3 regions of the Rossellomorea sp. ABR4_012 genome follow, and region 1 is predicted to be linked to each of the others. Evidence: riboswitches for the same ligand, from Rfam matches in the RefSeq annotation. Region 1 holds a riboswitch; each other region holds the start of a gene.
What was found. Region 1 has a riboswitch for S-adenosylmethionine ahead of ACXAFV_RS15605 (homoserine dehydrogenase). Riboswitches for the same ligand answer to the same signal wherever they lie in the genome.
Positions count from the first base shown of each region.

Region 2: linked by a shared signal. The riboswitch ahead of ACXAFV_RS17140 (methionine biosynthesis PLP-dependent protein) and the one ahead of ACXAFV_RS15605 (homoserine dehydrogenase) in region 1 are both predicted to bind S-adenosylmethionine.
Region 3: linked by a shared signal. The riboswitch ahead of ACXAFV_RS16795 (Fur-regulated basic protein FbpA) and the one ahead of ACXAFV_RS15605 (homoserine dehydrogenase) in region 1 are both predicted to bind S-adenosylmethionine.

Region 1 is NZ_JBSWVK010000003.1:511,434-521,414, forward strand. It holds gene ACXAFV_RS15595 (aminotransferase-like domain-containing protein) at 1-288, shown strand, start outside; gene ACXAFV_RS15600 (copper homeostasis protein CutC) at 702-1,391, shown strand; SAM riboswitch class I at 1,895-2,005, shown strand; gene ACXAFV_RS15605 (homoserine dehydrogenase) at 2,157-3,401, shown strand; gene ACXAFV_RS15610 (aspartate kinase) at 3,453-4,643, shown strand; partial or broken gene ACXAFV_RS15615 (VOC family protein) at 4,936-5,279, shown strand; gene ACXAFV_RS15620 (Rrf2 family transcriptional regulator) at 5,430-5,828, shown strand; gene ACXAFV_RS15625 (NAD(P)/FAD-dependent oxidoreductase) at 5,929-6,831, shown strand; gene ACXAFV_RS15630 (2-thiouracil desulfurase family protein) at 6,912-7,379, shown strand; gene ACXAFV_RS15635 (helix-turn-helix domain-containing protein) at 7,681-8,922, opposite strand; gene ACXAFV_RS15640 (S8 family serine peptidase) at 9,780-9,981, shown strand, end outside.
Region 2 is NZ_JBSWVK010000004.1:211,074-221,054, forward strand. It holds gene ACXAFV_RS17130 (bifunctional homocysteine S-methyltransferase/methylenetetrahydrofolate reductase) at 1-18, opposite strand, end outside; gene metC (cystathionine beta-lyase) at 48-1,232, opposite strand; gene ACXAFV_RS17140 (methionine biosynthesis PLP-dependent protein) at 1,225-2,346, opposite strand; SAM riboswitch class I at 2,438-2,540, opposite strand; gene ACXAFV_RS17145 (tryptophan--tRNA ligase) at 2,669-3,664, opposite strand; T-box leader at 3,715-3,959, opposite strand; gene ACXAFV_RS17150 (metal-dependent hydrolase) at 4,014-4,640, opposite strand; gene ACXAFV_RS17155 (NUDIX hydrolase) at 4,722-5,357, opposite strand; gene ACXAFV_RS17160 (GNAT family N-acetyltransferase) at 5,408-6,334, opposite strand; gene ACXAFV_RS17165 (VanZ family protein) at 6,558-7,130, opposite strand; gene selB (selenocysteine-specific translation elongation factor) at 7,233-9,113, opposite strand; gene ACXAFV_RS17175 (SCO family protein) at 9,447-9,981, opposite strand, start outside.
Region 3 is NZ_JBSWVK010000004.1:140,308-150,288, forward strand. It holds gene ACXAFV_RS16765 (ribonuclease J) at 1-1,312, shown strand, start outside; gene ACXAFV_RS16770 (MFS transporter) at 1,452-2,696, shown strand; gene ACXAFV_RS16775 (amino acid permease) at 2,727-4,091, shown strand; gene ACXAFV_RS16780 (dimethylarginine dimethylaminohydrolase family protein) at 4,162-5,001, shown strand; gene ACXAFV_RS16785 (YndM family protein) at 5,127-5,597, opposite strand; gene ACXAFV_RS16790 (protoporphyrinogen oxidase) at 5,798-7,189, opposite strand; SAM riboswitch class I at 7,553-7,663, shown strand; gene ACXAFV_RS16795 (Fur-regulated basic protein FbpA) at 7,776-7,997, shown strand; gene ACXAFV_RS16800 (four-helix bundle copper-binding protein) at 8,042-8,368, opposite strand; gene spoIIP (stage II sporulation protein P) at 8,601-9,761, opposite strand.

The sequences.
Region 1 (9,981 bases):
CAATTGAAAAGAAGGGCTGGATTTATAGAAGAAATACTAGAACAGCAATTTCAACAAATCGCTACGTGGAAAAAGTCTGAGGGTGGTTTCTATATATGGATCAGGTTTCATGAACCTATTGTAAATAAGGCTTTATTTCTAAATTTACTTAAACAAAATATTTTGATCAACCCAGGTTATATTTATAATTCAAGCGATTTACATCATATTCGTCTTTCTTATGCTTATGCTTCATTGGAAGAATTAAAAGAAGGATTGTCTATTTTACTAGAACTAACCCGGCATTAGTTCGCTGTGATTGCTGCAGAAGATTGCCTACATGCGGACATTCCTACGACTAAGACAGCGGATAAGATCGTTACGGCGAACATGTTCCTTCTCTTCATTGTTAAAGCTGCAATCTTTTGTTAAATATGCAGTACTTGAATTATTTTAACATATCCAGATATATCCTTCTAATGGAACCGAAACGCGGGGAAGGATATTGTGATTTCTTTATATATATGAAAGTATTTAGTCGTTAAAAAGGAACAGGAAGATGCAGTGATGATGGATGTGTTGACTTGGGCGCACAGCTGGACAGGGGCTGCTCTCCTAAGTGTAGATTTAATCAATGCGTGATTAATATGGTACACTTTTATTAAAATCTCTCAACTGTATATAGAAAGAGAAGGAAGCAGCATATAAGAAAGGTTGATACGATGTTCATAGAATTTATTGCGACAACATTAGAAGATGCTATATTAATTGAACAATCTGGGGCCGATCGGATTGAGCTAGTATCCGCAATAACAGAGGGCGGCTTAACACCAAGTCACTCCTTAATCGAAGCCGTAGTTAACCGTGTAAGCATTCCGGTCAATGTGATGGTAAGGCCGCATAGCCAATCATTTTGTTACTCTTATGACGACTTTTTGATCATGAAAAATGATATTAAAATAATCCGTTCATTAGGTGCAAATGGTGTTGTACTAGGAGTGTTGAATGAGAAACATGAAGTTAACCAACACATGCTTGAAGAGTTATTGATGGAATGCAATGGTTTAGAGGTTACATTTCACCGGGCAATTGATTGTACAGTCAATCCTGTTCAAGCGGCTAAAACATTAGCCCAATACAAAGAAATAACAACGATTTTAACTTCTGGAGGAAATGTTGAATTTTCCAGCCGCCTGCAAACCATTCAGCAAATGAAAACAGCATGTGGGCATATTTCTATTTTGGTTGGAAGTGGATTAAATGCAAGCAATATTTGTACTGTTCATTCAACAGTAAATACAGGATATTATCATTTTGGTACAGCTGTGCGAAAAAATCATAGTCTCATCGAAGGAATTCATCTAGAAAAAGCGAAAGAAATGGTTCAACTATTAAAAGGTCAACAAGAATAATGGTAATAATAATACGAAAAGCAGCACAAGAAGAGTAGAAGGGGACGGTTCCCACTCTACTTTTACAAAAAAATGAACCTCATCATCAAAAAACTTCACTGGACTGCCGGTTTCAGCGTATAAAGTAGGATAAGAGCAGTCCCTTAGTTAACCCAATTCCCCCACTAATGAAAATACAATCCACTTTCCGCATTTACGTTCCACTTTTGGAATATACGATCCACTTTCCATATTTACATGCCACTCTTGGAAAATACAATCCACTTTCCCCGTTTATCAACCAACTTGTCGAAAAATCGTTAGCTAAGGGCTCAGGGGGACAATGAGATTAATAAACTCCTGGATAGGGTTCAAACTAAAGTAAACCGATAGGAAATAAAGCTGTCTGTAACAATCGAATGAATTTTTTTAAAATACTAAAAATAGTATTGACGAGGGAATGAATCCACTTTATAATCCAATTCATACTCAAATAGCAAGTAATACCAAATCAAACATTATATCTCTTATCAAGAGCGGCGGAGGGATAGGCCCGATGAAGCCCGGCAACCTACAGGATCAGACTGTAAAGGTGCCAATTCCTACAGATCCCATACGGATCTGGAAGATAAGGGGAGGAGCATGTTCATTTAGCCCTCTTCTTAAAAGAAGAGGGCTTTTCTGTATACTCTTTTCTTTTCCGCTCTTATCCCTCAAGTGGATCTTCAACTGGAATGAATCAATTCTTATGTATAATGTGAAAATTCGACAATAGGAGGCTGAATGATGTCAACGATTAATGTGGCAATTCTGGGGTTTGGAACAGTAGGGCAAGGAGTCTGTGAAGCAATCGATACTCATCAGGACAGATTGAAGGAAGTACTGGGTAGAGAGGTGAAGGTAAGGGCGATCCTAATCAAAGATCCCGTAAAAGAGAGGAACATTGAATCATCCATCAACGTCACAACAGAGTTCCAAGACATCTTGGATATCCCCGACCTGCACGTGATCTTTGAAGCAATCGTGGGGGAAGAGCCGAGCTATACGTATTTAACCGAAGCCATTGAGAAGGGAATTCATATCGTCACGGCCAATAAAGCGATGTTTGCTAAACATGGTCCTGAGCTATTAGAGCAGGCAAAAAGGAACGGGGTATCGGTCGGATTTGAAGCGACGACAGCCGGAGGAATCCCTGTGATCGGCAGTATCAGGCAGCTTCTGAAGGTGAATGAGATCAGACAAATTCAAGGGATTCTGAATGGGACGTCCAATTTCATCTTATCTCAAATGAGAAAAAGTGGTCTTGCCTTTGATACAGCCTTAAAAATTGCTCAGGACAAGGGTTACGCGGAAGCCGATCCTACAAATGACATCGAAGGCCATGATGCGTTCTATAAATTGCTCATTTTAAGTCAAACAGCTTTTGGCAGACAGCCCGATTGGAAGGATATTCGACGTAAGGGGATATCCCACCTGACTGCAGAGTGGCTCCAGGCAGCGGAATCCTTTCGATTACGGTTCAAGCATGCAGGTTCTCTCAGGCGGGATTCAGTAGACCATATCGAAGGTGAAGTAGAGCCAATCCTTGTTCATGACACCCATCCTTTTTACGGTGTGGAGGATGTAGAGAATGCTATATCCCTCAAGGGTAGTCTTGTAGGAAGAATCACCCTGCTTGGCCCAGGCGCTGGGAAATTGCCTACAGGAAGCGCCATGGTAGAGGATTTTCTGTCGTTGATCGAGAGGAAGTACACGGCCTCTGCCGAAAGCATAGCAAGGACCGGGGAGGTTCTTGTTGAGAGCAGACACCAATGGGTTATGAGGATCTGTGATGATGATGATCAAGACTGGATCTCATCTTTCACTTTAAAGGATCGCATTCAGCTTGGCGATTACTTGTACGTATTTATTGAAGGCAGGAAAGAGACACTGGAATCGCTTCTTCGGACGCATGATCAAATTCAAGCTGTGTCTATTCTGGATGAAATTCCATTGGAAAATGAAGTGAAGACTGGGGCGGCAGTTTTTTAGAAGTAATCTTTATTAAATATGGTCTGATAGAAAGTAGGGGTATCATTGAGTATGATTGTTCAAAAGTTTGGTGGAACCTCTGTTGGTTCTACAGATCGAATCAAGCGTATGGTCTTTCATGTCATGAAGGAAAGGGAAAAAGGCCATGATGTTATCGCAGTGGTATCAGCAATGAATAAAACGACGGATACACTCGTAAGATTGGCAGGGGACCTTTCTGTAAAGCCAAGTAAGAGAGAAATGGATATGCTCTTAAGTACCGGTGAGCAAGTGACGATCTCCCTCTTGACAATGGCCCTGCAGCAAAAGGGGCTGGAAGCCGTATCCCTGACAGGCAGACAGGCGGGAATCCAAACGGACGGAGTATATGGGAATGCCAAGATTACCTCGATCGATACGGATCGGATAACATCGGAGTTATCAAAAGGACGAATCGTCGTAGTTGCCGGTTTTCAAGGGATCACGGATAAAGGAGAAGTGACAACATTAGGCAGGGGCGGTTCGGATACGACTGCAGCTGCACTTGCTGCCGCTTTAAAAGCGGATAGGTGTGATATTTATACGGATGTAGATGGGGTGTATACGTCGGATCCGCGAATCGTTCCCCGGGCAGCAAAAATTGACACCCTCTCCTATGATGATATGCTGCGTTTAGCTACAATGGGAGCTGGTGTGCTGCACCCTAGAGCGATTAAACATGCGAAGGAACATCATGTGCCGCTTGTGGTTTGTTCCAGTTTGAATGAGGGGCGGGGAACCGTCATTAGTGAAAGGTCACAGAGAAATGCGCCTATTGTCGGGATCGCCTATCAGAAAGATATTTCTGTTCTGACAATCAGTGTCTGTCAGGGAGGAGAGTCACTGATTCTTTATGACCTCGATTACCATCATGTTGAGACAGAAATCATTAAATACAAGGAAAACCTTATCCTCATAGTTAAAAATCAGGATGTTCAAGAAGTAAAAAGAATCGTAGGACAATATAATCAAGCCTGCTCTTATATAGAAGAGAGAGAAGATCTATCAAAGGTGACCGTGATAGGACGCATCAACTCAACACATGAGGTAAAAGAGAAGGTTAGAAACGTTTTTTATGACTACCATATTGCGAAGGAGTCCATATGGGAATCCTCGGTAGGATTAAGTGTACTGGTTGATAGGTGTGATGTAGAAAAGGCTGCCAGGGTCCTCCATATGCATTTTGGTTTGGATTATGTAGAATCAAGGAGAGCTGTTTTGTAAACGGAACGGGAGGGGAAGCATTCTGTCTCTCACCACATGTCAATTAAAGAAAGTGTATAGGGCAGGGCCCTATACACTTTTTCACATAAGGATTGATTAAAACAGGCGTACCGATTGGAACGAGTTCCGCTAACTAAGCTTCCTTTTTGTTGGAATTTTCTTGTATAGACAGCCCGAAATTGAAATAATTGGTTTTAAGTTAAAGGGCGGGTCGGTTGAAGAAGGAATATGTCTTTATTTCTTGAATTTCTTATTTAACCGAAAAATTAGATAGGGGAGCGGGTTTAGTAGGATGATAAAAGGTTTCGGAGGAATATTTTGGAGGACAAAAAACCTGGAAGCGGTAAAGAAATGGTACAGTGAAGTGTTGAAGATATGGAAGATTGGAATGGGACCATTATTCAACCACAATCAGGGAATGAGACTATTTTTTCCTTCTTTTCTGAAGATGATCCATCATTCCCCACAGAACAGCAAGTGATGCTGCATTTCCAAGTTTATCATATGGACGAGACGATTGAGCATTTTGAGCGGATTGGTGTACCTCTTGTGAAGGAAAAAGAGGTTAGTGAATTTGGGGCGTTTGTACGGATAAAAGATCCTGAAGGCAGATTGATTGAGCTTTGGGAGAAATAATTGGAGGCGATAGCTGAGGACAGGAAATTGGTTTTCAGCTATTTTTTCAATCCTTTGATCGGCTGCGTTTTTTTTGGAAGCAGCAGTCTTGACAGATAAATATATTTAAGGATATTGTAGATATAATAAGTCTATAATGGAGGTGTTAATATGAAATTTTCAAAAGCGACTAATTATGCTTTACACACCATGCTTTCTCTCGTTACTGCTTCTTCGACTGAACCAATAGGTGTTCAGCAACTAGCAGAATCCCAAGGCGTTTCAACAACTTATCTATCGAAAATTTTAACTAAGCTCGTAAAAGCAGGAATGATTGAATCAATTTCTGGAGCTAATGGAGGTTATCGATTATCTCGCCTAAAAGATGATATTTCATTTTTAGATATCATTCACGCTATTGAAGGTACAGCTTCCTTATTTGAATGTGATTTTGTCCATGGGGATGAATGCTTAATTCAAGCTGAAATGAAAGAAGCAGAAGATAAGATGAAACAGTATTTAAAAGAAGTTAACTTAGTGGAAATAGCTCAAAAGCAAATGGGAGTTTAAAGTAAGCCATTTTTTATAGTTTTTTTACTGTAAAGATGGTTATTTTTCGTTTAATCGCAGATATAATAAGTCTATAATATCTATTAAGGCGGTGCTGTTTATGATTTATGAATGTGCAATTATTGGTGGAGGCCCTGCAGGGTTGAATGCAGCCCTTGTACTGGGGAGAGCAAGACGAAGTGTTGCATTGATTGATAATAATCAGCCTAGAAATGCTGTGACACATGCCTCTCACGGTTTTATTACAAGAGACGGTACAACACCGAGCGAATTCCGACGTATTGCTTATAAAGAATTGTTGAATTATCCTTCTGTCAAGCATCTACAAACTGAGATAGTCTCAGTCAACAAAACAGCTTTGGGATTTGAGGTCGTTGATATATCAGGAAATCGTATTCAGACAAAAAAATTAATTATGGCAACAGGGGTAAAAGAAATTTTTCCTCACATCGAGGGCTTTTATTCGTTGTATGGGAAAAGTTTGTTTAATTGTCCTTATTGTGATGGATGGGAACTGCAGGATCAGCCGATTTTCGTTGTTTCAGAAAATCCATCTATCTTCCATATGGCGAAACTTCTTCTCAATTGGAGTAAAGACTTGATTGTTTGTACAAATGGTTTTGCTCTCTTATCGGAAGTGCAAAAAAAGCAACTGCAATCAAAAGGGATTACTGTGATAGAGAAACCCATTTTAGCCTTTATCGGGCAAAACGGTGGATTGGAATGTGTCCGCTTTACTGATGGAACTCAGCTGGCGAGAGCTGGTGGCTTTGTAATGCCGCAATTTGTTCAAAGTGCACGGTTCAGAGAACAGTTGGGGTATGAAATGAGAAAGTCGGGTGGAATCAAAACAGATGAATCAGGCAGAACCTCAATACCTGGTTTATATGCTGCTGGAGATGCCTCTTATGTAAAACCATCTCAAGTGGTTTTTGCAGCAGCTGATGGGAGCCGTATTGCTATGACTGTTAATATGGATTTAATAGAAGAAGAGTTTGAATGATATCAAAACCTTTTATTTTAGCTTTACCTGGGAGTTGGTTGTACAATGTTATTAGGTGCTATTAAAGTGAGGTGTCTTCAATGATTTTAGTGAGTTCTTGTTTAGCAGGCTTAGAGGTAAGATATAACGGTACGCATAGTTTAAATCATAAGATCAGTAAACTAATAGAAGTGAATAAAGCAATACCTGTATGTCCGGAATTGCTTGGTGGTTTTTCAACCCCCAGAGAACCTGCTGAAATAATAGGTGGTAACGGAGAAGATGTATTGGATGGGAAAGCTAAAGTAATCGAGAAATCAGGTAGAGACGTTACGAAACTATATATAAAAGGAGCTTACACTACTTTAAAAAAAGCTACAGATGTTAATGCAACAGTAGTTGTTCTTAAGGAGTATAGTCCATCCTGTGGAAGTTCAATGATTTATAATGGTGAATTTATGGGAGAGAAAGTTGGAGGGAACGGAGTAACAACTGCTCTTTTAAAAAGAAACGGTTTACGAGTAATTTCTGAAGAACAGCTTGCCGATTATTTCGATGAGATAATATAATTTATCTTCAATTAATGGGCGCAATTCTTTAAGAGGGTTTGTGCCTTTTTCAACTATTGATTAAATGAAAGATTTGCACTTAAGATAATACTCAAAAAAGACTGTTGGTGTGTGTAACACCAACAGTCTTTTTGAGCAATTGCTTTTTTTCTACTGCCGTACGATCTGGATGAATTAAGCAAGCGCCTATTTGAAAACCACAACTTTGTAGTTATTTACGGATACAGTAAGAACATATTCTTCGTATTCAGTAAGTTTTTTTCATGCTATTATAATTCAACTTTCTTAAGTATTAGAATTATTATACAAATTTATCATTTCTACGGTACTTTTCCACGAGAAACGCTGCGTAATGATTTGCTTCTTCGACATTGCCTTTTTCCATATGATAATCGAACAACTTTATCGAATAATGTTCAAGTAAGCGAACATGTGCCATTTTCTTATAATAAGGGAATGCTTCATTTTCAAGGTAATGGTAGTAAAGCTCTTTTTCGTTTTGAAGATTATATTTATGTAAATAAAAGAAATGTTTATAGATTGTCTCGGCTATTTCTTCAGAAAGAGAAATACCCTTTTCGGTCAATTGGAGCAATTCTTCGGTTGATTTCAATCCTTGTCTCGTTAATGCATTTATATAGCCTTCCAAAGAGGCTATATGAAGGGCAGTGAGAGGGTCTTCTATGTCCATGGATTGTTTATAGTATTCACAAGCTTTTTCATAATTTTCTTGGCGAACTTTCTGGTATGCGAGATTGTGAATCAGCATCGCTCTTTGATGGTCTAATTCGAAGTTTTCGGTCATCTCGATTAATTTTTGATATTCCGTATCTTGTGGATCGTAGAACTCGTCCTGCTCTACTTGGATCAGCATAAGCATTTCTGCTGAAACCATCCGCGTAAAACTGCGCTTTTCTGTGAAAAAGCGCAAGGCCTTTTCAGCATTATAATAAGCCAGTACTCGCGAATTAAGATTATGATAGGCAAAAGCCAAATGATAATAGTACTCTTGGTTGTTATAATAGGTTAGATCGATTCCTTGAAAATAAGAGATTGCATTATGATATTCCTTATTTAATAATGCATTGATCCCTTTAATATGAAGAAGCATGCTTTTTTCATACGGTGAAAGATCAGACCATTTGTCCATATCAGCAATTAAAGATTTAGCTTGATGTTCCTGCCCTTTAAATAAATAATATCTTGTGAGTACGAGTGTATAGGAACGATAAATTTCCGGCATTTTCAACAGAGCAATAGCTTCTAATTGCTTCTTTATATTCTCAGCCTTTGTGCTTAGCTTTAAAATGATCGATTCATGCCATTTTTTTAAAAGGGAGTCTATTCCAATGTAAGTTTTCATTTCTGTTTCCATATCAATGCCAAGCCGCTGTGACAGCAAATCTATAGTTTCCTTGGAGACTTGTGTTAAACCTCGTTCAATTTTACTTATATGGGTACTCGAACAGATCCCTATTCCTAAATCCTTCTGCATCATGTTCTGAAGTTCACGATAGAATTTAATGATTTTTCCCTCTAGCATGGTGATCTCCTCTCTTCAGCCCGCCAATTGAAATGTGTATGTTCTTATTTTACTAAAAAACCCCCATCTCGTAATAATACTTTTGAGTCTATAATAAAAATTTTGTTTTTTTACTTTTTAAAATTCAAAAGAAAATGCAGGTTAAAAATCATAAGAAATTGTCTATTAATACTAGTTATGGAGCAAGTAAATTCTATTGTTCTTCGAATTGATAACGGAAAAATTGTTGAGAACTATGAGATTTCAAAATAAATGCTGATAATACTGCATGCTGAACAAATCAGTACGAATAGTTAAAGTCGAAGAGACTTAGGTTACCAGAAATTGAATAGCAAGTTACATTCAATCTAATTATTTTTCCCTCCTACACAATGCGCATGGGGGTTTTTTCAGTTAAGTTTGTGCTGAACTTCTCCTTCGTGCAGGTCGTTCCACCTATCTGCTTTCTTTTTCTTTCAATCTATTAGCCTGCTTATTTAAATGACCACTGCTATTTTCCAGTAATAAAAACCTAACAATTCATTAGGAAGAAAGTGTTCGTGTTGGGGTTTTTAATGGAATTTGTTGATAAGAGTAGAAAAAAGGCAAAAAAAGAGTGAAAATAACACGAAAAAAGAGAGGAAAAACCCAACTCGATTATTCGTATTTAGTCCTTAAGTACCAAAAATAACTATAAATATATGCTATTTTACTAGGATAGGTAAATAAGGTGGACCAAAAGCCACAGATGAAAAGCCCGTTAGCTACCCATTGAAAAAGGTATTAAGATTTTAAATGTAATATTCAAAATTTTAAGAAAGGAGCAGTTGATTACTACTAGTCTTAAAAATTATTCAAAATTGGGAAGCAGGGATTTTATGGAAATTAAATCATTAATTAAGAAAGCAGCTGTTATGGCGTTTTCAGCGGGTTTAATAATCTCACCGATTCACTCGGTACAATCCACTGAAGCAGCAGCAAAAGAAAGTAAGGCAGAGGACATTCTGTCATCCTTGACAAAGGAACAGCGAGAAGCATTGCATCAATTGCAAGTGAACAAGCATACAGGCCTGCAAGGAT
Region 2 (9,981 bases), on a different contig from region 1:
TTGTATGAGCGGTTTCACACGATCCCTCCTTTTCAATAATAACCCTGTTATAAATTGATGACTTTTATTATTGGATCATCTTTAAGTGCATTCAAACCGTGTTCAAGGTCCTGAATAAGTTCATCAGCGTTCTCCAACCCTACTGATAACCTCAGCAGACCGTCTGTGATTCCGCGTCTTTCTCTTTCCTTTTCCGGCATGGAGGCATGAGACATTTTTGCCGGGTATGAAAGAATGGATTCAACTGCACCTAAGCTCACTGCAAACACCGGAATATCTACCTGCTTAGTCAATTTCCTGACTTCTTCTTCACCTTTTAAGCGAAAGGATAAGACAGCACCAGGTCCTTTTGCCTGCCGAACATGGATTTCATGCCCTTTATGATAGCTCAGTCCTGGGTAGAACACTTCTTCCACTTCATCTCTCGTTTCAAGAAAGCGGGCAATCTTAGAGGCGCTTTCCGATGACTGCTTAAGTCGGACATGCAATGTTTTGAGGCCTCTTATCAAGAGCCAGCTGTCTTGCGGTCCCAAAACAGCACCAAATGAATTTTGCAAGAAGGAAAGCCTCTGGGCAATTCTCTCGTTACCGGTCACTGCGAGTCCGGCAAGTACATCACTGTGACCTGCAAGAAACTTGGTTGCACTATGCAAAACTACATCTATGCCAAGTGATAAAGGCTTTTGCAGAAGAGGGGTCATGAATGTATTATCGAGAAAAGTCAGGCACTCATTGGCTTTTGCCAATTTTACGATCCCTTCAATATCTGTAATGTTCAGTAATGGATTTGAAGGGGTTTCAATGTAAATCACTTTTGTATTTGGTCTGATCGAACGGGCCACCTCATGAAGATCCCTCATGTCCACAAAAGAATACTGAATACCAAATCGGTTCAATACCTCTGTGATTAATCGATAGGTGCCCCCATACACTTCTTCCGAAATGAGAACATGTTCCCCCTGGGAAAGCAACAGGAAACTCGTAGAAATGGCTGCCATGCCTGAAGAAAACGCAAATCCTTTTACACCGCCTTCAAGTTCTGCAATCGTGTCTTCCAATGCTTCCCTGGTTGGGTTTCCAGACCGGCTGTAATCATATGATCCAAACCGGTCAAAATCACTCTGATGAAAAGTGGTGGCGTGATAGAGGGGGGTAGAAACCGCTCCAGTTTGTGCATCGTATCCGTGAGAATGAAGCAGGGAAGTTTGCTGTGAGTATGTTTTTTTACTCATCTATAAGCACCTCTCCTTTTAATTGATTGAAAACATTCTCCAAATCTGAAATGATATCTTCCACATTTTCAATACCGACCGAAAATCGCAAAAGACGATTACATATGCCGAGTTTATTCCTTTCACATTCAGGAATATCTGCATGAGTCTGGGTTGCAGGATACGTAATAAAACTCTCAACACCGCCAAGACTTTCAGCAAACGTAATGACCTCTAAATTCTCAAGAAAAGTTCCGACCCATTCCTCCTTTGAAATCCGAAAAGACAGCATCCCGCCTCTGCCGGTATAAAGGACATCAGTAACGCAATCATGATTCGTCAGATACTCTGCAATTTCAATTGCATTTTTTTCGTGCTGGGCCATACGTATGCTAAGTGTTTTCATGCCGCGGAGTAACAGCCAGCAATCAAAAGGTGAAAGTACGGCACCGATCGAATTCTGAATGGTATAGAGCCTCTCTCCCAATACTTCGTTACTGACGATGACCACTCCGGCGAGCACGTCATTGTGACCGCCTAAATATTTTGTAGCACTGTGAACGACTATATCAGCACCTTCTGCAATTGGCTTTTGCAGGATTGGTGTGTAAAAAGTGTTATCAACGATCATCCATAACTCGTTATCCTTAGCGATGGAGGAGACTGTTGAAATACTGGTTTCATTCATTAATGGATTGGTTGGCGTTTCAAGGAATATCGCTCTGGTATTTTCATTTATCTTTTCTACAATGCGACTTTCTTCATGAGTATTCACGAAATGAAACCTGATACCGTATTGATTTTCATACTGCGAGAATAATCGATAGCTGCCTCCATATAAATCCTGTGAAACTATCAATTCGTCTCCCGAAGAGAATAAACTAAGAACTGCTTGAATAGCTGCCATTCCTGAACTGAAGGCAAAAGCTCTTTTTCCCTCTTCTAACAGAGCGAGTGTCTCTTCTAAAATGGACCTTGTTGGATTTCCAGTCCGCGAATAATCAAATCCCGTCGATTGACCGATGCCCTTGTGCTGATAAGCTGTTGACAAGTGAATGGCAGGGCTTATGGCTCCTGTCCCCACATCCGTACGATTTCCTGATTGAACGAGAATTGTATCGATATGTTTTTTCAATTTTGTCTCTCCTCTTCTTTTTATTACACGAAAAGGGTATAAAAGAAAAAACCTTCTTATTGAAATAAGAAGGTTTCATCGATCATTCTCCCTCTTATCGTCCAAGTTGAATTCAACTTGCTGGAATTAGCACCATGCCAAGGCTGGTTGCTGAGGTGTCATAGGGCCAGTCCCTCTACCTCTCTTGATAAGAATCTATTTGGTTATATAGAAATCATTGATCACTTTACTAAAATAACTTTCCCATAACTTACATCATACTTTATTAAATGTCAATGAAAATTATGAATACTTTTAAAAATACATTAACTTTTCTATTGGGTTATCGTATGCCGATTTTTATTTTCACTTCTTCCAAAAACGGTCTGGTTTTCTTTCTTGCTTTTTCCGCCCCTGCCATTAAAATTTCATTCAGTTTGGCAGGGGATGCCATTAGTTCATTATACAGTTCACGCGGCTCTTCCAACCGGGAATTCATGGCTTCAAAAAGCTCTTTCTTCGCTTCGCCCCATCCGATCCCGGCTAGGAAACGATTTCTCATTTCTTCTGTTTGAACTTCTGTTGCAAACTCTTTATATAACGAAAAAATGATGGATTCATTCGGATCTTTCGGTGCCTCAGGCGGGGTGGAGTCCGTCTTGATCTTATTGATCAACTTTTGCAGCTTTTTCGGCTCCTCGAATAACGGAATGGTATTGTTATAGCTTTTACTCATCTTGCGTCCATCCAACCCAGGAAGCACGGAGGTTTTTTTTTCAATGGCATATTGAGGCATCGTGAATGTTTCGCCATAAGTATGATTGAAACTTTCAGCGATATCCCTTGCGATTTCAACATGCTGTATTTGATCCTTTCCGACAGGGACAATCTCGGTTTTGAAAAGAAGAATATCCGCAGCCATCAAAATCGGATACGTATATAACCCCATATTTACGCCTGTGTCCGCTTCTCTTCCTGTGTGGCCATTTTCCTCGACAATGGATTTATAGGCATGAGCCCGGTTCATCAATCCTTTGGGAGAAAAACATGCTAAAATCCAGCTTAATTCAAAAATCTCTGGAACATCTGATTGCCTGTAGAAGATTGCTTTTTCCGAATCGAGCCCCAACGCTAACCATGTTGCTGCAATTCCCCGGCTGAGCTGGTTCATTTCTTCATTGTCGTGTATTTTCGTAAGTCCATGATAATCCGCTACAAAATAAGCAGGCTGATAGGTTTCGTTTCCAGCCAGTTCAAGTGCTGGTTTTATCGCACCGATATAATTCCCCAGGTGCACCCTGCCTGTGGGTTTGATCCCTGTTAATACTTGCTTTTTCATCACTTTCATTCCTCCCATTTTCTTTAAACACAAAAAGGGCTTCCAGTCCAAAAAAGGACGGGAAACCCGTGGTGCCACCTTCATTCGTTCACAGCCGTGAACGCACTTAGCTGTACAGAGGATCCTTCCTCGATACATTGTCCCTTGTATCGGTGAGACTTTCCGCCAAAACCTACTTTCACTTTCAGTCTGGATGCTCAGAAGCCCATTCAACTATTTTCACACACTGATTCTCACCGGCCATCAGCTCTCTGAGGTGTTTCAACAGCTTACTTTTCTTCATCATTGCACATGTTATTTGTTTGTTTCCAATATTTTATAGCAGAAGAAAAATTTGGTCAATGTATTTTTAGATTTCTTTTGAAGTTATAGGGAGAAATAATTTAACTCCTCTTTTGTTAAAAGGAAGGAATTTCATATCTCCGACTAAGTGACTGACATATCCTAGCATACATGCTTCAAAAATACCTTCAATCATCAGCGAAGATTCGAAGTATTTTGCTATGAATCCGAAAAAAATCAATCCAAGCAGGGAATGGGTATAACTCCGATGTGAAACGATTGAAGCGATTACTATGTAAATTCCGAGCAGCCATAACCATATTTCATTAAGATGCCAGCCAGCTGCAATCACCCCGATTCCTGTAAAGGTCAGCATCCTTCTCTGGGTAATCACCGTTGAAAGCAGTAAGATACCGATGCCGTACCCCATACCTATCCATTGTTTCCTTCCTTGCTCTTCCAGAAAACTGTACACCATCATCATAAAACCAATTACTTGAGCCACGGCCCGAATCATCTTCGGTGAAAAGGTAACCTTATTACTGAGCTTGCCATCGATATCCATGTCCGGCATCAACCCGGAAATTCCACCGACTGTCACAAGTACGGCTGTCGTGCTCAGGTCCGATCCCATTGAGTTGGCTGTGATAAATCCTGCAGCTGCCCCCGCTGCCATATGTGCTGTTCCGTTCACAACTCTCCTCCTAATTCTATATACAATACTGAATTTACTATGATAGAGGATTTAATGTGAAATGAACATGGGAAACTTGAATTATTTTTCCAGAAGCTCCATTTTTACTCTATATATAATTTCATGAAAATATGAAATTGGATGGGCTACAAAATCCTTTAATGAAATGTTTCTCTTGATGTATTCCTTTTCTGAATGTTCATTAATAGTAAATCCTTCTGAACTGACTTCAGCTGTTTCATTGAATATTAGCTGTTCAAAGTTTCGCAGAGTCGTACGAAAGATTCCTGATAATTCATCCACTTGAAGAGTAAAACTTTCAAAAGTGACTGGCTTTGTAAATAAATATACATTCGCTAGCTCACGATCTAAAATACCTCCGCCTTTCAACTCTTCTTTAATGACGCCAACAAAAGTGAGGTCATTGAATCCAATGTCCAGCCCCAATTCTTCTTGAATCTCCCTTACACCATCTTCAATCCATTCATGTGACAAAATATGGCCAGCAGCTGTGATATCCAAAAGGCCGGGGTAATCTTTCTTTCGATCACTCCTCATTTGAAAATAAATATAGTCTTCCCCTCTGTTTTCATCATGATGAGCCAGCCAGCAGTGGAACGTTTCATGCCAGTACCCTTTTTCATGGACTTTAGATCTCGTACTCTCTCCTAATCTATTGTAATCTCTATCAAAGATAGATAATTTTTCTTCGTTCATTTACCCGTCTCCTTCTACATGGTAATCGATAACTTTGAAACTCTGACACACTATGTATTACGAAGCCTCCAATATGCATCTATGAGTTCTTCCACAGGAATATTATCAATCTTCATCCCAGATACGTCACTGCCCTGAATAGAAACACCCTTCAAATTGCAGTTAGAGAACCTGGTCCCTTGAAGTTCACACCTTTCAAAGCTCAAGGAATTTCCTCCTTTACCCAAATCAGTATCACAAAAGTGAACGGCACCAAGTGTCACATGGGCAAATTGGCTATTTGAAAGATTTAAATCTGCGAATAAAGAATGAGTAAAATTGATATTTTGAAATTTCCCTTCACTCACATTACAATTATTCACGTGACTACCCATCAGATTACTATTACTGATCGAACTTTCTTCAAAGCTCACCCCATAGCACTCAGAGTGACTCAAATCACATTGTTCGTAAAGCCTTCCGGAAAGGTCCTTTTCCATTAAGAGGCTCTTGTCTTCTACGTTCATTTCTATCCTCTTCTCGTAGCAATATTCGTCTTCAGATTTAAATGTTGTCTGATAGCCGGCTTTTTCGTAAAAGCGGTGATTGTTTTTTTGCCTCACAGATGTTTCAAGATTCCATATTCTCACGTCCGGAAATTCTGTCTCAATCAATTCAATCACCCTGGTTCCAATGCCTTTCCCCTGAAAGTCAGGGTGTATGAAAATGCGATCTATTCTTCCGTAAGATGTACCTGAAAGGGTGACGATGATTCCCCCAGCTATCTGTTCCTCAACTAAAATCTTGTAAACTTCCAATTCACGTATCATATACTTGTTCTTTTCGACAGAAGCGTATCCAGGCGGCTGTATGTTGTAATCCACTGCGTACTTTTCATTATCCAGCCATCTAACAGCCTCTTCATCAAACGATATTCTCTTTATTTCAGTTAATAATGAAGCATCTCCAAGGGATGCCTTCTCTATTGTTATTTCCATGTATGTTCTCCTTTGAACTGATATCCTTTCAATATTAACATAATTTTCTAACAACACATACAAGGCTCTTTTCTAAATCGACCATGTAAGTCCCACCGATTACAGGAATGAAACACCTTTGTACTTGAATTTCATGAATAAAGAACAAGAAAACATAGGAAAAGTGAATAAAAAAGAGAGCATAAACCCAACCCTCCGTTAGGTATATGCTCTCTGACTTCTATCATCTATTTAATTTACCATTTAACTTCAACACTCTGTACATGAAGCCCCCTATGATGAATAAAATGCCGCCTAGAAGCGATCCCAATGTATTCATCAGCCAATCATCAATATCTGTTGACCTTCCTAAAGGAAGAAAATATTGAGTCAATTCGATAAAGAATGAAAAGAGTGCCCCAAGAAACGTCACCTTCAAAAGGATCGCTCTTTGGTGGCGCATCCACCAGCTTGAAAAGAAAGCGAATGGCACAAATAGAAAAACATTGGCTAATAAGTTACGGATCGGCACTTCTAAATGATTCCGATAGAGAAGGTTCAGTTTCAGATTGGAGAAAGGCTCCATGTTGGTATGGCCTTTAACCCCGCCGTTCATTCCTCCGTCACCAATAAATGGTGTGAGGGTGATCAAGCATATACCGCCAATGGAAATCGAAAGCAATAAAACAGGAAGGAGGTTCATCCACCTTCCCTTACCTCTTTTCTTTTTCCATATGGAGACGGCTAGGATAGAAGTAATGGTAACCAGTGCAAGTATGGGGATCACCCATCCAAATGCGCTCCATAATTCCTGCATCGTACGTCTCCTACTTTCTTACCTCGTATACTAAGATATACAATTGTATGAGTACATTTATACCACAATTCCCGGAAAGAAAACATATCCCTGTTATTCTTCTTAAAAAATCCATTTCCTCTCTTCTTTAATTCTGACTGTATATCCTTCTTTATCCAGTCTTTCTAAAAAAGGAATCATGTATTTTCGCGATAAGCCCAGGGCCTTTTTCGCTTGTGCTATGTTAAAAGTGTGGTCCGTATGGTTCATCAACAGTTCGATTGCTTGCACGTAGTTTTCATGAGTATAAGCGTATTTACCATCCAACGCTACGATCCACTTCTCCTGTACAAAGAAATGATAGAAGTTTTGCCTTAATGATTCATGTATACCAGCCTCTTGAAAATAGTCTTCCATCGTTTTTACATTCAGCCCATCTCGCCCCATCGAATGAAGAAGCTGCAAACATCTTTTTTCCCATTGAGGAGGAAGGCTCGGTGCAAACTCCTCCATACGAAGGACTCCGTTCTCCTTTGATATTTCTTTCTGTTGTAGTAACCTGTCGATACTATACTGAATGACAATATCAGTAAAAGGATGAAGCAAGGGCTCCATTTCCCCCTTGTTGATTCCTTTTTCGAGGGAATGACTTTCATGATAAGAACGAAGAACATTCATAATCATCTTTTTACAGCCCTCAACAATACTGCTGTGGGTTATACTGTTTGAGCGTAACTCTATCCACTCTTGCTGCTTCAACATTTCGTTAAGTTCGTTCAGGCTGACGGATGCTTCTTTAAGAATGCATTCTTTGGACAGGCTCTTATTCTTTTGAAGAAGCTTTAGGATTCTATCTTCCGGTGTCCCTTCCTTTAACGATTGCAGCTTTGAAATCGTCTCGCTGCCGAACCTGTATCTTCCTCCGTTTGGATTAATGATCCACCCTCCGCCTAAAGTTTCTACAGGTGTTGGTCTCCTTATAATTAATCGATCACCGCGTTTTACAACGATCTTATCGTTTAATCGAATCTGACAAAGGATGGATTCTTCTTTTTGTTCTACGCTATTGCGGTCGAAGAATATAAGTTTACCCATTACCTCTGAAGTTCCTGTATGCACCTTGACTTCCATTCGCTGTTTAAGAGCGTGCTCGATTCCACCAAGGATGTCCAGTGAAACATCGACCGTGTCCGTTACAGAAAAGTTGGAAGTGGAAACCAATGCGTTCCCGCGCTCCACATGTTGATAATTAACCCCTGCTAAATTGATGGCTGTCCGTTGTCCTGCAAATCCTTGCCTGGTATTCAATCCATGGACTTGGATTTGTCTTGCTTTCGCTTGAATCCCTTGTGGAAGAATGGTAACGTCTGTTCCTGTCGAGATCGTCCCCTCGTATATTGTACCCCTTACAATCGTGCCTTGCCCTTTCAAGGTAAAAACTTGATCGATCGGCAAACGGAATTCGCCTTCTGCACTCCTGACCGGTATATCTTCTATATAACGTATGATTAATTCCTTTAATTCTTGGGTACCTTCCCCTGATACACTATCAACCATCATTAATGGTGCGTTTTCAAAAGGTGAACCTTTAAGTTCTTCAACTACTTCCTCTTTTGCAAGCTCTCTCAAGTCAGCATCCACATTTGAAAGTTTTGTAAGTGCCACAATACCATGTGAGATACCAAGGAGAGAAAGGATATCCACATGCTCACGGGTTTGCGGCATTATCCCTTCGTCTGCCGCTACAACCAGTACAACAAGATCTATCCCCCCTACTCCAGCAATCATTTTTCTGATAAAACGCTCATGCCCAGGTACATCAATGATGGAAATCTGAATGTCCTCTTCTTGGTATAGAGGGGCAAATCCGAGTTCTATTGAAATCTGCCTTTCCTTTTCCTCTTTTAGCCGATCAGTGTCGATATTGGTGAGCGCTTTAGTAAGCGTAGTCTTACCATGATCAATATGGCCGGCCATACCGACCGTATAAAACCGTTTATGCATCCTTCTCACCTGCTTCCGCTACGAGTTCCTTCGTTTATAGTGTGTAAACAATACTCCCGTCATCAAGGCAAAACATGCTATGAACAGCATGGCTTTCACGTTTTCCCCTTCTGAGAAAGACTTTATTGTCCAAATCAGTATGACAACGGTGATTACACAATCAAAGATAAAGATTCCTTTTGTTTTTCGAATTTTTTTCACCTACTTAAATAATTGAATTACTATTCTAACTTTACCATATTCCTAATTTAGAATAAAAAATAGCCAAGAGAATCAAGCTGTTTTGGATTTTCCTGAAGCTTGATTCATCTCGACCATTCTCGATTTCCAATATTAATTTGAACCTTCTTTAATTAGTGTCTTCATGTCTGCCGTGATTTCATCGTAAGGAACATCGCTGTTACCGCTGTAATTCTTAACTACCACACCTTCTTGATTGACCAGGAAAAAGCTCGTTTGATGGATGACTTGATCGGAATTGGGATCTTTCGCAACGATCGTTTTGAACGAATGTTCCGCAAATTCTTTGATTTCATCAAATTGATAACCGGTCAATAATTCCCACTTGCTTGTATCTGCTTCATAATTTGAAAGATAGTCTTTTAAGACCTGTGGCTTATCATTTTCAGGGTCTACACTGAAGGACACAATCTTGTAATCCTCTACCCCTTCTTTCTTAAGCTCTTCTTGAAGCTTGGTCAGGTTGAACGTCATCGGGGGACAGACAGTTTCACAGTTCGTAAAGATAAAATCTGCAATCCACACTTTTCCCTCTAAATCCTTCAAACTCACTTTTTCATTGTTTTGGTTGGTATAAGTGAAGTCTGATATTTCATAATTCGTTTCTGCTTGGAAGTCACTATTGCTG
Region 3 (9,981 bases), on a different contig from region 1:
TGATGAAAACTCTGACCTTCAGCTGGGGTCGATCGGTATTTCTTTCTTCAGTGTCAGTCATAGTATCCCTGACTGCCTCGGAATTGTATTTCATACTCCCCAGGGGAATATTGTCCACACGGGGGACTTCAAGTTTGATCTCACACCAATGAACCATCAACGCTCTGACCTGCATAAGATCGCGGATATCGGAAGGAACGGGGTGCTTGCACTTTTATCAGAAAGTACGAACGCTGAACGATCTGGACTGACACCTTCCGAACAAATGGTCGGTAACCATATGGATGAAGCATTCATGAAAGCTGATGGTAAAATTTTCGTTTCTACCTTTGCTTCAAATGTAAATCGTGTCCAACAGGTCGTCAACGCAGCCATCCTGACGAATAGAAAGTTGGCACTGCTGGGCAGAAGCATGGTGAATGTCGTGAATGTAGCAATGGAAAGGGGCTACTTGACGATTCCGGATGGAATGCTGATTGGAGCCCGTGATGTAGATACACTAGACCCTGGTCGCGTTGCAATTCTATGTACAGGAAGTCAGGGTGAGCAGATGGCGGCGCTTGGCAGGCTTTCATCCGGACAATACCGGGATGTATCCATCCATCCAGGGGACACTGTCATTCTAGCCGCTTCCCCTATACCTGGTAATGAAAAGGCTGTATCAAAAATAATTGATAACCTGTTCCACTTGGGAGCATACGTCATATACGGATCGGGAAGTACGACAGGTATGCACGTATCAGGCCATGGCTATCAAGAGGATTTAAAATTGATGCTCACACTGATCAAGCCAACATACTTTATCCCGATACACGGCGAAAACCGGATGCTGCATCATCACCGCATGCTGGCTGAAAGCGTAGGCGTTGAAGCAGGAAATACATTTATATTAAAAAATGGGGTGGTCGTCGATTTCGAAAATGGAATCGCCCGTCAGACAAGAAATGTTCCTGCAGGAGATACTTACGTAGATGGAATCAGTGTGGGTGATGTCGGATCCATCGTCTTGAGGGACCGTAAACAACTTTCAGAAGATGGAATGGTGGTAATCGTCTTAACCTTTAATAAATCGGACCACCGGATCATTTCAGGTCCCGACACGATTACCCGAGGTTTTGTTTTTGTCAAAAGTTCTGAAAATCTCATTCAGGAACTTAACACACTGATTGAAAGAACCGTCAGCGAATTGCTTCCTGAAGAGCGCCGGCAATGGAGTGTCCTGAAACAAAGCATCAAAAGATCCGTAGGTCAGTACCTTGTAAAACATACAAGAAGGAAACCGATGATACTCCCAATCATTATCGAGGTTTAATTTATAAGAAGTTGTTCTATCAATAAGTTAGTTTGTCCTTATTACTTATGGAATTAATTAGCCATTGCCGCCTGTGCATGAATTACGTTCAATGGCCAAATACTTTATTTGTAAATCAGAATTTTTATGAGGTGGCAGCATGGACGAACAATGTAGGAACACGAATAAGGTCAGTATTGGGTGTGTAGTCAGCATGGCTTCCATACCATTAGTCATGACGCTCGGGAATTCAATGCTGATTCCTGTGCTGCCTATTTTTGAGAAAAAGGTCGGTATATCTTCTTTTCAAACAAGTATGATCATCACATCATACTCCATTGCATCCATCTTTCTCATACCAGTTGCAGGCTATTTGTCGGATCGTTTCGGAAGAAAGATCGTGATTTTGCCAAGTCTGATTCTTGCCTTGATAGGGGGACTTATTTCAGGCTATGCCTCCTGGAAAATGAATGATCCATTTGCATGGATCATTGCCGGGCGTGTCTTGCAGGGAATCGGTGCGGCCGGGGCTGCACCGATTATTCTCCCTCTCGTTGGAGATCTCTATAAAGATGATGATGAGAAAACCAGCTCTTGTCTCGGTATCATCGAAACGTCAAACACTTTCGGGAAAGTGCTCAGTCCTATCCTGGGTGCTGCTTTTGCTGCTTTTTTATGGTACCTCCCTTTCTTTTCGATTTCTTTTTTCAGTCTGATTTCGATCTTATTAGTTCTGTTCTTCATCAAAGTACCAAAGATGAAAGATGATCCGCCTGCCTTGAAGGCATTTCTCAAAAATACCAGAAAAATCTTTAAAAATGAAGGTAAATGGATTTTTACCGTTTTTACCATCGGAATCTTTGTCATGTATATACTCTTTGCTGTCTTATTTTTCTTATCTGATATTCTTGAAAAGACGCATAATCTGTACGGGGTAAAAAAAGGGTTCGTCTTGGCGGTCCCACTCCTTGCTTTATGTATTTCTTCGTTTATTACTGGACGGAAGATTAAGGGTGATTTAAGAATAATGAAAATAATTATGATAGTCAGCCTGCTCGCAATTGCTTCAAGTGTTCCATTTGTCGGTTTCATGAGTAAACGCTTGATTATTCTACTTGCTGTAACAAGCTATCTTGGGTCGTCGATTGGCGCACTGCTTCCGACACTGGACGCAATCATTACCGAAAATATTGAAAAAGAAGAACGCGGGACGATTTCATCGTTATATAGTTCATCACGATTTATCGGTGTCGCTGCAGGCCCGCCTTTGATGTCGATCTTTATGAAGACTTACCTTAACGAAAGCTTTATTGGTGCAGGAATTTTATCTCTTGCCGTTGTAGTAATGGTGTATTTTTTTATCAAGACAGATGAAAAACCGCGATTGAAAGAAGCGATAATATAATCCGCTTGAAATGATGAAAGGAGAGGTCGAATGGCAGATCAATATACAGGATGCAATAATGCAAAAAGCTCTAATTCAGTAGATGAAGGCAACATTAGCTGGTGGCACCTCTCTCTTATCGGGGTGGGCTGTACCATAGGAACCGGATATTTCCTTGGCTCTGCAATTGGAATAAAATATGCAGGGCCATCCATTGTATTCTCCTTTATCTTTGCTGCAATTGGAACGTATATCGTTTATAACCTTCTTGCGAAAATGACTGCGGAAGATCCCCAAGAAGGCTCTTTTTGCTATTATGCTTCAAAAGCCTTCGGAAAATGGGCTGGATTTAGCTGCGGCTGGAATTATTGGAGCTCAAACATACTGATAATGGGCAGTCAGTTGACAGCTTTGGCAATTCTTTCTCAATTTTGGTTTCCGCGAATTCCACTATGGGTTTTTGCAGGGGTATATGCCGTTCTCTCCCTTTTGATTGTTCTCCTCGGAAATAATGGCTTTGACAAAGCGGAAGACATTTTCGCCATTATAAAGACAGCGGCCATCATTATGTTCATTGTGATTGCTTCACTTGCTCTTTTTGGAGTGATTGAAGGCAAAGGAACACTTCCGGAGTTTTCCTTTAATCATGAAGCATTTTTGCCTGAAGGGATGAAAGGATTATGGTCGTCATTGATATATGCATTTTATGCATACGGAGGAATCGAGGTCATCGGGCTGATGGCCATTCAGTTAAAGGATAAAAAGGATGCTCCCAAGGCGGGGAATGTCATGCTTATTATCCTGACATTCATCTATGTGGCATCTTTGGCACTGGCTGTATTACTTATTTCTTTAGATGCTTTCAATGATAAAGAAAGTCCATTTGTAACGGCACTGAGTGTGTACAATCTACCTTTCTTTCCACATGTATTCAATGGTGCTATCATCATTGCCGGCTTTTCAGCTCTCACAGCTGCTCTCTTCGCGGTGACGAATCTGCTAGTCTCTCTAGCTAAAGAAGGCGACGCCCCGAAGATCTTCGAGAAGAAACTGAAGAAGCCAAAGGACCTTCCCCTTCCATCCTTGGGGCTTGCAACTGCCGGTCTGGTTGCTTCGATCGTTACTGCCCTCCTCTTACCGGGAAAAGTGTATGAATATCTCACCACAGCTGCCGGAATCCTGCTTCTTTACAACTGGGCATTTATCATCCTGTCGGCTTTTAAAATCTTAAAACAAAAGCGATCAGGCATATTCCTTGGCATAGTAGGATTGGTTCTTCTGCTCTGTGCTGTTACAGGAACAATCATGGAGAAAAGTGTCAGATTCGGCTTTTATATCTCCTTATTGCTGGTGTCTGTGATTGCACTCGTCACCTATTACATGAATAAGAAATGGAAGAAGGAACAGACAGCCTAAGTTCTAAACAATATGAGCAACATCATTTAAAAGCGAAACTTATTACACAATGCAGTTGGGAGGATTACCAATGAAACAAAATCAAGTATACTGTCATAATGAATTTGCTCTATTAAAAGAAGTGATCTTATGTCCGCCGACCTATATGAAAATTCTTGACGTGATTAATGAAACTCAACGACGTTATCAAAAGGAGAACATCGACGTAGATAAAGCCGTCTCACAGCACAAAGAATTCCTGAAAGTGTTAAATTCGAACGGGATTGAAACTCACTTACTATCTGCGAACGAAGCATTTCCTGAACAAGTCTTTACAAGAGATATCGGGTTTACAGTCGGGGAAACATTATTCATCTCAGATATGAAAATGCCCGTCAGACAAGGTGAAGAAAGTGTATTGAAAAAATGGCTGTCAGACCGTGGACTGACATACATAGATCTCGTAGAAGATGAAACAGAGGGCGGTGACGTGCTTGTACATGGGAAAACGGTCTACATTGGCTTGAGCGACAGAACGACACCAGGTGCAGTTGAACAAATCCAGTTACACCTACCGAACTATGACGTCATCTCCCTGCCGATTCATGAAGATATTCTGCATCTTGATTGTATCTTTAACATCCTCTCCGATAAGCACGCACTTATCCACCGCGAAGGATTACAAGAAGAAGACGTGAACCGCCTCGCTTCCAAATTCGAATTAATCGATGTCTCCCGGGAGGAACAATTCACGATGGGAGTAAACGTTCTTTCAATCGGAAACAAGAAAGTCATAAGTCTGCCAATAAATGAGGAAGTCAACGGTAAACTTCGCGAACGTGGGTACGATGTGATCGAGGTGGAATTTGATGAAATCATAAAGTCCGGCGGATCGTTCAGATGCTGTACTCTCCCGCTGATAAGGGAGTAAATGTATAACAAGCAGTGCTGCACTTAGTCTGACACAAAATGATCCAACAATTTTGTACTCCCAAGGTGAAATACAATATGTAAAAAAACAAACCCGATGATTCCTCATCAGGTTTGTTTCATGTATTATTCCTTGTCTCTGTTTTTTAGATGAAATTCATCAGTTAGTTTCGTTGGAAATTCCGGGTGAATTTGTTCTGAAGCTTCTGTCTGATATTGGAGATTTGTCGGAGCTTTTCTTTTATTTGAACGGTTTGGCAAGATATCACGAACGACAAAGCGATGGAAAAACAGCTCAAACACCATTAAAGCGAGAGCAGCAAGAATGGACCTCGTTAAGTAAGTACCGCCATCCGTCATACCATCAGTCATAAAGTATATAAAGACAAACGCAAGTCCGAAATCAGCCAGTGCGGCTACTGTATTACTTGTTCTTGGAAGCAAAAACAGGTCTCCAAGTACATAAGCAATCGATCCTAACACTAATGATATAAGAAAAACATCTCCAAAAGTAATGGCTTGAACACCTGCAAGGACCAAATATAAAAGGACAAATGTCGCCACAAATTTAATGGCAAATGCTTTAATATGCTTCATGTGCAATCCCTCCTAAACTTAGGTTTCTCTATTTAAATGAGATTATGCTTAAGAAAGGAAGATGTTTCTCACATGGCGATGTTGTATCATTACATTGTTACAATGACTTTTTTAAAACTTCACTTCCTTATTTAAAGAAGTTCAAAGAACTCCCAATAAAAAAGCTTGAATTCCATTTAGGATTTCAAGCCCAAACACACTTATCCAATTACTTTTTCAATGATGGCTTCCGCCGTCTGCTTCCCATTTTGAATACATGCCCCGATCCCGACTCCGAAATAAGAGGCTCCTGCCAGCATCACATTCGGATAGTGCTCCCTAATGGTATGTTGCAGTGAATCAACTGCCTGGCTGTGCTTCAAGTGATAGTTCGGCATAAGATTCTTCCAGTCTGTGACCTTTACAGATACAGGCACTTCGTTAATCCCCAGACTTTTTGAAATATCCTTTAGTGCTGCCTTTGAAAGATCCTCTTCACTAAGTTCTTTTAATTCTTGGTAATGAGGATTGGAGCTTTTATAAAATAATCTTACCAATAGTTCATGATTATCTGCCGTATGTTTCCATTTTCTGCTTGTCCACGTACAAGCATCGCACATAACATCACTGCCATGCGATGTAATAAATCCGGTCCCATTGGCTGGAAGAATATCATCCTTCACCTCAAACCCAACGTAAATACTAGTGAGAGAAGAATTTTTCAATTGACTGAAATGTTGATCCAATAGTGGGTCGCTAATAATCTTTTGCGTAACATCATGCGGTGTTGAGAAAACTACATAATCAGCATTCAACTTCTTGCTGTCAGCAAAAGTTAGCTGGTACTTATCTCCATGCTTCTTCAGGTCAATTAGTTTTTCACCCTTAACCATGTCAGCATCTTTTATGACCTGTTCCAGTCGATCGATCAGTGCAGATAATCCACTTCGAAAAGAGATGAATTTTCCTTTCGAGGAACTTTTGAATCTTTCTTTATTCGCGTCAAGACCTTTAATTATACTTCCATATTGAGTTTTATAATCCAACAGGTACGGAAGTGTAGAAGACATCGTCAAGTCATGAAGTTTTCCTGAGTACACCCCCGATAGGACAGGTGCAATTTGGTTCTCGACGAGTTCACGCCCGAAGAAAGCTTCTAGAAATTCACCAACCGAACTCTCCTTTGTAAACACCTTGTTGGGAGTATGCAAATCCTTTAGTGCTTCACGTTTGCCCTCATCTGAAACCAACGTACTCTCCATTATCGAATCAATACTCATGGGAATGCCAAAAATGGTGTCTTCCGGAATTTTATGCAGCTTCCCGTTTGTATAGATATACGATGTCCCTGTTTCGTTATAAACCATTTCTTCCTCAAGCTCTAATTCTTCTATTAAAGGCAGCACACCCTCATTGCGTGCAACAATAGAATCTGCCCCCGTTTCCATGATGAACGGATGTTCCTTTTCCGTTTTTATCTTTCCGCCAAGCTCCTGGTCACGCTCAACCAGGGACAATTCGATCTCAATATTCTTTTCTCTTTTTAATTTATCAAGATGGTACATCGTTGTCAGTCCTGTGATGCCCCCGCCAACTACAACAACCTTTTTCATCTTACTTCACTCCATATGCAGGTTTATATCATTAGCCTATCATTTTTCATTGTGAAATCATAAACAAATACGGAAATTATTGTGACTTTTTATTGAAGGTTATGTGTCAGGGAGCTTTGAAGACTTAAGTATGGGTAACTATCAAGTTTTCTGAAAAAGCTGATGGCTGAATCGATTAGCGATTGGATTTTGAATGTATTTACGTTTATATAAATCAAATAAATAAAGGTGTTATTTTCAACTTCGGTTGAATTATTTTCAACATTAAATATAATTCCTTTTTAACTTCTCGAACCCAATACCCACTTGACAACTAAGAATACTATGTATTAAAGTGTAGTTAACATGAACTAATTACATAATTGCTTATCAAGAGAGGCAGAGGGACTGGCCCGATGACACCTCAGCAACAGATTCTACTTAAGTGGAACACTGTGCTAATTCCATCAAGCGGATTGCTTGAAAAGATAAGGTGAAGTATAAAACTGTTAAAACCTTCTTCTTATCTTTGGAAGAAGGTTTTTTGTTATATAGTTTACAACAGCCTTCTCTCCTGCAAAAATATGATAAAAGGAGTGCAAACACAATGGGACAAATCATTTGCCAGGACATAGAAAGACGCCGAGAGGAGCTTATAAACAAACTGATCACCTATAACATTTTCAAGAAGAACGACAAACAACTTTTTGAATTGACCATTCAAGAACTCGAAGATGAATATAAAGAACTAAAATGCCATTGTCATCCCCATAGCGGCACGTCATCCATCCAATGGAAAAAGATAAAGGCCCGTCCCTCAACACGTTAAAGTGCTGCAGGACGGACCTTCACAAATTCAAGCATTTTCAAACCTTATGCGATGTTTCTGCAGGCTTCAGCGCACTTAAAGCAGGCATCTGCGCATTTTTGACAGTGATCGTGGTCGTGCTTTTTGCATTCGTTTCCGCAAGCTTCACAGATGGATGCACATACTGAAGCAAGTTCGGAAGCGAACGGCGTCCCTCTTACCAGTGCCTGTTCTAAAAATCCGCACATGTCTGAACATTCCCGGTCTAAACGGATACAGTCAGCCATCATTTTGATATCATCTTCTCCAAGGCATGCATCGTAACAATGGTTACAAGCTTCCATACATTCATGCAATGTTTGTACTAATGATTGATACTTTTGGTGTGACATTAATTAGTTCCTCCTTGTTTCATGTTTTTTATTCTTTATCCGGATTTTCCCTTTTCCAAACAAAATTCCCAGAATTCGTTTTAATACATTTGCAAACGGACTATTTACCCGGATAAATTATAGTTTCCCGCCTTTTTTGCAAAGAATATGCAAATTACGCAAAAAAAGTTTTTTGCATATGTTTTCTCCCATAAAAAAAGCTGCCTTATCACAGCAGCTTTATGCGAATACCCTATCCATTCACTTCTACAACATCCGCCTTGTAAAACTCTGCAAAAATCTCTGCAAATGCTTCAGTAGAATTATAGAGCTCGACTAAATTATTTTCTACACCACCGAATTCCAAGAGCATGGCTCGTTCGGTCAAGTCCTGATTATAGACACCGTTTCCTTCAGCTTTCGTTTTAACAAATACTCCTCGACTAATACCAGGGTACTTCTTTTCGAGTGCGCTATTCAATTCTTTTGCGATGGCCAGATTCTTTTCGAAATTCTTATTTTCTTTTCCCACGATAAAGAAGAGGCGTGCATACTGCTTCCCATTTATTGTTTTAGTGGTGATTTCCCTTGGCTGGGAGTCACGATGAATATCAATCAGGTAATTGAGGTCATTATTTACGGCAAGAGCTTCCTGAACTTGCTCCCTTGATAATTTATAGGATTCATAATAGGTCCAGTTCTTTTCTTTTAAAGCCTGCGTAGTATCTGTCTTATCCTGTACGGCACCAATCCCTCTTTTCGCAAGTTCTTGCTGAAGCTTTGAACCGATCGCAATGACGTTTACCTTTTCATTTGTACTGGCAGGATTTTCGGTTTGATTGTTTTTGATCAGTGGGCTAAATGCTTCCCAGCTGTGGGAATGATAAATAAAGACAGACTTTTTATCAACTTCTTTAATGTCCTCTCCACTGTCGCCATTTGCACGGTCAATCTGATTCTGATCGATTTCCTGATTCTTCAATTGTTCCTCAGTGGGTGCCGGTGACTCAACAGGAAGGTTGGTAATATCCGTCCCTTTCCCAGCTACGGCAATCTGGGTATGGTAATTTTCGATCCCTGGTATCTCTCTTCCAAATAAACTCCTGGGATCAAACAACGAGACATTGGTCACGCTCTCAAGCCAGTCAAAGTCTGACTCCAACTCTTCTTCATTCATTACCCTGAGAGGAGTAATCTCTTCAGATATCAGCTTCAAAAGGGTCTCTTTCGGTACCATATCAGATACTGTCGAGTAAAACAGCGTGTCCACCTTGAGCTTGATCGCCGTCGCTGAAATGAGCCACACGGAAAAATAAAGAAAGATGATCCCGAGAACAATCATTCTTGCTAAAGATTTCATAGTCACAAATACTAGTAGGGGTAGGGTGCTATCTTTTCTGGATTTGTACGCCATGAATGAACTCCTATACTTATAAGATTTACTAGTTCACTATATGCGCAACTTGTAGAATATAGAATTGATAGTAAAAGGTTCATTCTTCTTTACTGGAGGGATTAATATAAGAGGACAGTGTGAATCACACATTAAATATGTAAATGCTACTGTTATCAAAAAGATTCCGACAAAATTCATCATTTTCCTTCGTTTTTCATAAGAACTTTGATGGTATTTT